2 regions of the Microbacterium sp. HMH0099 genome follow, and region 1 is predicted to be linked to the other one. Evidence: predicted binding sites of a transcription regulator. Region 1 holds the regulator's gene; the other holds the start of a gene.

Region 1 (4,879 bases):
ACAGGTCGGCGCGGGCGGTGCGGGCATGGGCTCGCGCGGACCCGGTGAGACGAAGATCGAGCTGGACCGTCGTCGCATCCGCACGCGCATGGCGCAGCTGCGCAAGCAGCTGCGCGACTTCGCCCCGGCCCGCGAGGCCAAGCGGGCCGAGCGCAAGCGCCACACGATCCCGTCCGTCGCGATCGCCGGGTACACCAACGCCGGCAAGTCGAGTCTGCTGAACCGGCTCACCAGTGCGGGCGTGCTCGTCGAGAACGCCTTGTTCGCGACCCTGGATGCCACCGTTCGGCGCTCCGAGACGAGCGACGGGCGCGTGTACACGCTGACCGACACCGTCGGGTTCGTGCGCAATCTGCCGCACCAGCTCGTCGAGGCGTTCCGCTCCACGCTGGAGGAGGTCGGCGGCGCCGACGTCATCCTGCACGTGGTGGACGCATCGCACCCGGACCCGGCGGCGCAGCTGTCGACGGTGCGCGACGTGATGGGCGACGTGGACGCGGACTTCGGCCACGAGATCGTCGTGTTCAACAAGGCCGACCTGCTCGCCCCCGACGACCGGCTCGTGCTGCGCGGACTCGCGCCGCAGGCGCTGTTCGTGTCGTCCCGCACCGGCGAGGGCATCGACGAGCTGCGCGCGGCCGTCGAGGAGGCCCTGCCGCTCCCCGCGGTCGAGGTGCAGGCGGTCGTGCCCTACGACCGCGGCGACCTCGTCTCCGCGGTGCACGAGACCGGCCTCATCGTGGCGCAGGAGCACCGCGAGCAGGGCACCTTCCTCCACGCCCACGTGGGCGCCCGCCTCGCGGCGGAGCTGGAGCCCTTCGCGGCCTGACCCGAGACCACAGACCCCCGTCGATCATGCATCGGCGGGGGTCCGTGGCATCCGGGATCAGTCGAGGTCGAGAGCCGGCACGCCGGGCGTCGCGAAGCCGAAGACGGCGCCGAGGAAGGCGAGCTCGCGCTGCAGCGAGTCGACCACGGTCTCCGCGCGGCGGAACCCGTGCCCCTCGCCCTCGTAGAGCACGTACGCGTGCGGCACGCCGTGGGCGACGAGGGCGTCCCGGATGGCCTCCGCCTGCGACGGCGGGACGACCCGGTCCTCGGACCCCTGCAGGATGAGCAGCGGGACGCGGAACCGCTCCGGGTGGCTCAGCGGGGAGCGCTCGAGGTAGAGGTCCTCCGCGGCGGGCAGCGGACCGATGAGCCCGTCGAGGTAGCGCGCCTCGAAGTCGTGCGTGTCCTCGGCGAGGGCGCGGGCGTCACCCACGCCGTAGCGCGAGATCCCGGCGGCGAAGACGTCGGTGGTGGTCACCGCGGCCAGCACCGTCCACCCGCCCGCGGAGCCGCCCGCGATGGCGATGCGGCCGGGGTCGGCCAGTCCCGCCTCCGACAGGGCCGATGCGGCGACGGCGACGTCGTCCACGTCGACCACGCCCCACTGGCCCTTGAGGCGGTCCCGGTAGGCGCGGCCGTACCCGGTGGACCCGCCGTAGTTGACGTCGAGCACGCCGATGCCGCGGCTGGTGAAGAAGGCGGTCTTCGCGGACGGCGCGGGTCCCACGTGCGAGGTGGGGCCGCCGTGGACGAGGACCACGTAGGGCGGGCGCTCGTCGGCGGGGGCGACGACGCCCGGGTTCGTCGGCGCGTAGGCGAACGCGTGCACCGGGCCGTGCGGCCCCTCGGTGACGAGGGCGCGGGCGGGCGGCATCCATTCGTCCCCCCAGGCGGCGTCGCCGCCGGCCACCGGCAGGACGGACTCCGGGGCGTCGAGGTCGATCAGCCACAGGCCGGACCGTCCGTGCGCGTCCGCCCCCGACACCAGCACGCGGGCGTCGCGGGCGTGCTCGACGGCGGCCCCCGCGACCACGGGCAGAGGGAGGGGACGGATGCCGCTGGGGGCGATCTCGACGACGTCGTCGGCGCCGTTCGTGCGCACGGCCACGATGCGGCCGTCGGCCGTCGCAACGAACCACCGCGTGCCGAGCACCCAGAGTCCGCCGCCGGTGTCGGCGTCCGCGGGCGCCACCGGCTGCGGCTCGCCGTCGAGACGGTGCCGGACGAGGTTCCAGCGCCCGTCCGGGTCGTCGGCGTAGAGCAGCTCGTCGTCGGCCAGCCACACCGGCTGCAGGGGAGCGCGACGCTCGCCGCCGGCGAGGTCGCGCACCTCGCCCGTCGAGAGGTCCGCGACGCGCAGGCGCGTGGCATCCCACGGCATGTCGGGATGGTCCCACGCGATCCACGCGAGACGGGAGCCGTCGGGCGACAGGGCGGGCTGCGCGAGGAAGGTGCTGCCCGCGGCCAGCGTCGCGACCGCGTCGGTGTCCTCCGCGCCGGAGCCGTCGGTGGGGATGCGGACGATCGCCCGCTCGGGCACGCGCCCGTCGCCGTGCCGCTCGCGCACCGCGAGCAGGGCGCCGTGCTGCCATGTGAGGCCGCCGTGGCGGTCCGTGTCGGACGCCGGAGTGAGCGGACGCGCCTCCGCACCGGGGCGGAGCCCGTACACGCGCTGATCGGTCTTCTCGACGTAGAACAGCTCTCCGTCGTCGGAGGCGGTCCAGGCGCCGCCGCCGTACTCGTGTACCGAGGACCGTGCGTTCGCGGGGGCGGGGAGGATCGTGTCGACGACGCCGTCGGCCCGGCGGCGCTTGACGGCCACGCGGCCGCCCTCGGCGGGGACCGACTCGCCCCACCACACCTCGTCGCCGACGAGTCGTGCGCCGTCCACGCGCGGCGTCGCGCGCGAGACCGCCTCGGCGGTGACGGGGGAGGGCCAGGAACCGTAGGGGAGCGTGTCCATCGGCCCAGCCTACGAAAAGCGCAGGGCGCGCCGTCGGATGACGGCGCCGGATTCGGACCGGGGGCCGCGTCTGTTCCGATTCCGTGGCCGTCCTCCGATTCTGCGCGCCCGGCGACATGACGAAGGGCCGGATGCCGCCCCTCCCGGCGGCATCCGGCCCTCTGTCGTGTCGGCTCGCGGTCAGACCGCGCGCAGCACCGCCACCACGCGTCCGAGCACCACGGCCTCGTCGCCGAGGATCGGCTCGAACGCCGAGTTGCGGGGGAGCAGCCACGTGTGGCCGTCGCGGCGGCGGAACGTCTTGACCGTGGCCTCGCCGTCGAGCATGGCGGCGACGATCTCGCCGTTCTCGGCGGTGGCCTGCGAGCGGACGACGACCCAGTCGCCGTCGCAGATGGCGGCGTCGATCATCGAGTCGCCGGACACCTTGAGCATGAACAGCTCGCCCTTGCCCACAAGCTGGCGGGGGAGGGGGAAGATCTCCTCGACCTGCTGGTCGGCCGTGATGGGCACGCCGGCGGCGATGCGCCCGACGAGCGGCACGAGGGCGGCGTCGCCGAGGGCGGGCGCGGTGTCGGCGGGGTTCTCGGCGGCGGCGCCGGGGAGGTCGATCAGCACCTCCATCGCGCGGGTCTTGCCCGGGTCGCGGCGGAGGTATCCGCTGAGCTCGAGCTGGTTGAGCTGGTGGGTGACGCTCGACAGCGACTTCAGCCCCACGGCGTCGCCGATCTCGCGCATGCTCGGCGGGTAGCCGTACCGCGCGATCGAGCGCTGGATGACCTCGAGGATCGCCAGCTGCTTGTCGCTGAGGTTCTTGCGCCGACGGGTCTGCGGCCTGTCGCGCCCGCCCGCGGTCGTCGCGTCGGTCATCGTCTGCTCCCCTCGCGCCGCACGGGGCATGCGGCGGAAATTCGAATGTCGGAGGTTCGTGGTGAGGTCTCCGTGTCGAAACCGTATCCGCTCAGAGAGGCGAATCCCGTGGACCGCGCGCGTGTCGCGTTCGATTGGATTCCGAGCGAACCGGTGTTGACACTCGAACTGTATCGAAGATAGATTCGGAATACAGGTTCGCACCACCGTCCTCCCGGCCGAGGGCGGGGTGCGAATCTCTCCCCCTCAAGGAGCACACCATGACCAGCATCGCCGCCCCCGCACCGACCACCCGCCTGCGCCTGACCGTCCGCGGTCGCCGCGTCGTGGCCTTCCTGGCCGCGCTGCCGGTGCTCATCGCGCTGACGGTGGCCGCGCTGGGCGGGGGAGCGGCACTCGCCTCGCTCGACAGCGGCGCACCGGCGGGCTCGTTCACCGAGGTCACCGTCATGAGCGGCGAGACCCTCTGGTCGATCGCCGAGGACGTGGCCCCGGGCGCCGATCCTCGCGACGTGGTCGCGGAGATCACCCGCCTGAACGCGCTCGAGAACGGCGTCGTGTCGGCCGGTCAGCGCATCGCGATCCCGTCCGAGTACACCGTCCAGGGCTGAGCGGGGCGCCGACGCTGACGGCCGCGCCGCCGCCTACGATGGGTGAGGTGACTGTTCGGCTCGACGACCTCCCCCTTCGCGACGATCTCCGGGGCATGACCCCCTACGGAGCGCCCCAGGCCGCCCTTCCCGTGGCCCTCAACGTCAACGAGAACACGCATCCGGTGCCCTCCGAGGTGGCCGACGACATCCTCGACGCCGTCGCCCGTGCGCTCCGCGACGTCAACCGCTACCCCGACCGCGAGTTCACCGCGCTGCGCGAGTCGTTCGCGGACTACCTCGGGCACGGCCTCGACCGCGAGCAGATCTGGGCGGCGAACGGCTCGAACGAGGTCCTCCAGCACCTGTTGCAGGCGTTCGGCGGTCCCGGGCGGACGGCCATGGGGTTCGCGCCGACCTACTCGATGTACCCGCTGCTCACCCGCTCGACCGGCGCCACCTGGATCGCCGGGACGCGCGAGCACGACTTCTCCCTCACCGCGGAGTCGGCGGCGGAGCAGGTCGACCGCGAGCGGCCCGACATCGTCTTCCTCTGCGCGCCGAACAACCCCACGGGAACGCCGCTGCGTCTCGACGTCGTCGAAGCGGTGTACGCCGCGACCGA
Region 2 (4,879 bases), on a different contig from region 1:
GCTGTACTCGATCGGCGGTCTGTCGTGCGTCATGACCGCCGTGTCGGACATGAGCGGACAGCAGATCCCCTTCGGCGCCATGGTGACCTTCGGCGGCGTCATCGACGTCACCTCCGCCATCGGCGGCGTCGAGGTCTGCCTCGCCAACCCGATGGTCGACCGGAACACCGTCATCGACTGGCCCGCGGGTCCGCGCACCATCAAGGGCGTCGAGGCGCTGCAGTTCCTGCGCACCCGGTACGGGGTGGGCGGCAGCGACCTCGCCCGCGTCAGCAACCAGCAGCAGTACATGTCGCGCCTGGCTCGCACCCTCGTGAGCGAGGAGGTGCTCACGGACGCGGGCAAGCTCTACCGTCTGGCCTCGACGGGCCTGCGGAGCGTGACGCCCACCGAGACGCTGACCAACCCGATGACGCTCGTGCAGATCGCGCTCGCCGTCCGGGACGTGCCGTTCGAGGACATCGTCTTCGTGCAGTACCCGAGCGTCCCCGCCAGCTTCAACGCGAACCGGGTCGAGCCCGACGAGGACGCCGCGCAGGTGCTGTGGGACGCCCTCGCCGCGAACCAGCCGATCGAGGTCACCGGCGAGGTCGGCGCCGATGCGGGCGTGGTCGAGGTCGTACCCGACCCGGTGCCGGGCGCCGACCCGAGCGAAGCGCCGGTGCCGACCGACGACCCGTCCGCGGAGGAGCCCGTCGTCGAGGCCGGCGAGGTCGATCCCCGCACCGGCAAGGTCGCCCTGCCGACGTCCATCACCGGGTCGAGCGCGGCGCAGCAGACCTGCAGCGCCGGCACCGGCTGATGCCTCCTGCCGGTCCGACGCCCTGGGGTGAGCCGCGTTGCTCGCGGCGGCATGTCCCACTATGTGCAGCCGGGCCTGGGGGATGTCCCACTATGTGCAGCCGGCAGCCCTCCGACCTGCACAAAGTGGGACACGCTCACCAGGGACCGGCCGGTGGAAGCGCGTCAGGAGGCCTCTGCGGCGGGGGTCCAGGCGACGTACGCGTCGCCGGGGCCGGCGGCGACCGCCCACCGGCCGCAGACGAACACCTCGTCGACGTCGTAGACGTCCGGCGCATCGTCGATGGACATGGTCGGCGCGCTCACGCGTTCCGTCTCGGTGCAGCCCGTCGGAGCGGTGGCGCTGGTGAACAGGATCGACTCCACGCCGTCCTCCCGCGTGGATGCCACCCGGGAGATGCTGCGTGCGTCGGACGGCATCCAGTCGAGGGTCGTGCCCCTCTCCTGCGCGAGCTCGACCGGGTTGGCGTGGGTGGTCTGCTTCATGCCGTAGGCGACATCGTTGACGAGGGCGCACCCCGCGGTGGTGAGGAAGATGGCGGCGAGCCCGGCGACGGCGGCACCGGGGCGGGAGCGGTTGAGGAAGGTGGAGAGCGTCATGATTCGAGGCTCTCAATCAGGCGCGTGCGCGCGCGTCGGCTGAGAGGGTGAAGCCGGTCCGCCGAGCGGATGATCCCGCTTCGCCCGACGGGTGAGGTCGATTGTCAGTAGCTCGGCGCCGCCGGCAGCCCGAAGAACTCCTCGAGCGTCGTGTAGCCGCCGTCGTGGTACGCGGCGGCGAGCTCCGGGCCGATGTACCGCAGATGCCACGCCTCGGGCTCGTAGCCGGTGACGTCGGTGCGCCCCTCGACGTAGCGCGTGATGTACCCGTACTCCCAGGCGTGGTCGCGCACCCACGCGCCCTGCGGCGACCCGGCCACGTCGTCGAGAGTGCCGCACGAGCCGCTGCACGGCACGATGTCGACCGCGAGACCCGACTGGTGCTCGCTGAACCCGGGGCGTGCGCTTTCCAGGTCGGCCTGCGCCACACCGCCCACCGACACGCGGGCGGCGTACGTGGACTGCTGGGTCGTGTACGACCGGAACGCGCTCAGATAGGCAATCTCCCCCGCGCCGGCGTCCCGCGCGGCGCTCGCCAGGGCCGTCAGCGCCTCGGCCGCTGCGGTGCGCATGGCGGTGTCTTCGAGGGCGCGCATCCCGGCGGGCGCCACGAGGTCGCCCGGCCGCCAGTCGATGGGGTCGTACGGGCGCTGCTTGTTCACGACGGCCCACTCGCGGGTCGGGTCGCTCAGCGACACGCACGGGGCCAGCCCGGTGGCGACGGCACGGCGGAAGGACTCCCCGCCCCCGGCCGCGGCGATGGCGCCCCCGTCGTCGCCCGCGGAGAGCGCGTCGGTGAACGCCGGGTCGTCGCACGGCGAGGCGGTCGCCGGGACGGCCTGGACCGACGGCACGGGGAGCCCCTCGCTCGGCACCGTGTTCATCACGGCGGCAGGGGCCTGGTCGAGGGCGAGGTCGACGGCATCCCCTCCCCCGTTCGCGGAGGCGGCGCAGATCGCGATCCCCCCGGCGGCGACGACGGCGACGACGGCGACCACGACGGTCAGCCGGTGGCGGCGGGGAACGACGGACGGGGATGCCGCCCGCAACTGGCGTCGTGTGACGGCGGTCGCGTCCCGCGGTGACGCGGTCGGCGGCCCGGCGACAGGGCTCGGCGGTGCCGCGGTCGACGCCGATCGGGAGGACGGGAGGGATGCCGCCGCCGTCGGCGGGAGGGAGATCGCCGCGGTGGCGCGACGCTCGGCCTCCGCGCGCGCGGCGCGGCGGGGGGAGGTCTGCGGATCGGGCGACGTCATCCCCTCCATTGTCCCCGGTGACCCTGGGCGGCGGCGACTCCGGCCACCCTTCGAAAAAGCGGCCCGCACGGTTGCGGCACAATCGAATTTATGTTCCCCTGGAGCGATGAGATGGCAAGGACAGCAGCTGGGCGTGGACGACACATCCGCGCTCCCCGGCATGGAGCGCATGGACGGCCTCGTCCGCTCGGTCACGACCCCCGAGTTCGCGGGCATGACGTTCCACGAGGTCCTCGCCAAGAGCGCGCTCAACCGGGTGCCCGGCGTCTCGGCGATGCCGTTCGACTGGACGGTGAACCCCTACCGGGGCTGCACGCATGCATGTTCCTACTGCTTCGCTCGGAAGACGCACGAGTACCTCGACCTCGACTACGGGGCGGACTTCGACTCGCAGATCGTCGTGAAGGTGAACGTGGCCGAGGTGCTGCGGGGAGAGCTCCGCCGGGGTTCGTGGGCGCGCGAGCCCGTCATGCTCGGCACGAACACCGACCCGTACCAGCGCGCCGAAGGCCGCTACAAGCTCATGCCGCAGATCATCGGCGCGCTCACCGACAACGGCACCCCGTTCTCGATCCTGACCAAGGGCACGCTGCTGCGTCGCGATCTGCCGCTCCTGACGGACGCGGCGCAGCAGGTGCGCGTCTCGCTCGCGATGTCGATCGCGGTCTTCGACGACGCCCTGCAGCACTCGATCGAGCCCGGCACCCCCAGCGCCGACGCCCGGCTCGAGACCGTGCGCGCCGCCGCCGCGGCCGGGTTCCCGGTGACGGTGTTCCTCATGCCGATCCTGCCGCACCTGACCGACTCGATCCCGGCGCTCGACGACGCCCTCGCCCGCATCCGCGCCGCCGGCGCCGCGCGCGTGGTCTACGGGGCGCTGCACCTGCGTCCCGGCGCCAAGCAATGGTTCCTGCAGTGGCTCGAGCGCGAGCACCCGCACCTCGTGTCGTCGTACCGCGGCCTGTACCCCGGCGTCTCGACGCAGGCGCCGAAGGCGTACCGCACGTGGCTCGGCAAGCGGATGCGCCCGCTTCTGCGGATGCACCGCCTCGACGGCTGGGACGAGGACGACCACCCGCGCGGCCGCCCGCAGCCCGGACTCGCGTCGCGCGAACAGCCCACGCCCGACCGTCGCGGCCTGGGTCCGGTGCGGACGACCGGGGTGGCGGCATCCATCCGCCCCCGCGTCGTGCCGGCGAGCGAGCCCACCCTCTTCTGAACGCACGAGACCCCCGCCGCAGCAGCGACGGGGGTCTCGACAGGGGTGCTTACGCGGTGACGTCGCTCAGCTGACGGCCCGAGAGCTCCTCGAGCACGTCGTCGCCGAGCTGAGTCTCCTCGAACGGCGCCGCGATCTCGGCACGATCGAGCAGCTCGGTCATGCGGCGACGACGCTGGCGGGTGATCAGGGTGACCACGGTGCCGCTGCGCCCCGCACGACCGGTACGGCCGGAACGGTGCAGGTACGTCTTGTACTCGTCGGGAGCGTCGGCCTGGATCACGAGGTCGATGTCGTCGACGTGGATGCCACGGGCGGCGACATCCGTGGCCACGAGCACGTTCACGCGGCCCGAGGTGAGCTTCTCGAGGTTGCGCGTGCGCTTCTGCTGGTTGAGGTCGCCGTGCAGGGCGACCGCGGCGATGCCGGCGTCGTCGAACTGCTCGGCGAGCATCTCGGCGTAGGCACGCGTGCGGGCGAAGACGAGCGTCTTGCCCTCGCGGTCGACGAGCGAGTCGAGGATCTGCGCCTTGTCGCGGTGCTCGATGACGAGGACGCGGTGCTCGATGGTGCTCGAGTCCTGGTCCTCCCCGGCGACCTCGTAGACGGCGGGCTCGACGAGGAACTCGTCGACGAGGGCCGCGACCTCACGGTCGAGTGTGGCCGAGAACAGCAGCTTCTGGCTGCCCTTGGCGGTCGCGCGGAGGATGCGCTGCACGGGCTCGAGGAAGCCGAGCTCGCACATGTGGTCCGCCTCGTCGAGGACGGCGACCTGCACCTCCGAAAGGTCGAGCTTGCCCTGGTTGAGCAGGTCCTCGATGCGGCCGGGGGTGCCGATGATGATGTCGACGCCCTTCTTCAGCGCACCCACCTGGCGGGCCTGCGGCACACCGCCGTAGATCTGCGTGGTGAACAGTCCGACGCTGCGCGCGATGACCTGGACGGTGCGGTCGATCTGCAGGGCGAGCTCGCGCGTCGGGGCGAGGATCAGCGCCTTGGGAGA

What was found. Region 1 encodes LexA, which represses DNA repair genes until DNA is damaged. Its sites were predicted from a motif close to TCGAACANNTGTTCGA; they were not measured.
Region 2: ACO03V_RS02005 (Rv2578c family radical SAM protein) is a predicted target of LexA. The motif match lies at 2,740-2,755, and genes of this name have one in related genera.

The regions. Positions count from the first base shown of each region.
Region 1 is NZ_JBMRJR010000004.1:28,070-32,948, reverse strand. Features, by position in the region: gene hflX (GTPase HflX) at 1-829, shown strand, start outside; gene ACO03V_RS10285 (prolyl oligopeptidase family serine peptidase) at 887-2,794, opposite strand; gene lexA (transcriptional repressor LexA) at 2,975-3,664, opposite strand; gene ACO03V_RS10275 (LysM peptidoglycan-binding domain-containing protein) at 3,925-4,275, shown strand; gene ACO03V_RS10270 (histidinol-phosphate transaminase) at 4,314-4,879, shown strand, end outside.
Region 2 is NZ_JBMRJR010000001.1:460,902-465,780, forward strand. Features, by position in the region: gene ACO03V_RS01990 (LCP family protein) at 1-802, shown strand, start outside; gene ACO03V_RS01995 (hypothetical protein) at 967-1,401, opposite strand; gene ACO03V_RS02000 (M15 family metallopeptidase) at 1,506-2,657, opposite strand; gene ACO03V_RS02005 (Rv2578c family radical SAM protein) at 2,764-3,876, shown strand; gene ACO03V_RS02010 (DEAD/DEAH box helicase) at 3,926-4,879, opposite strand, start outside.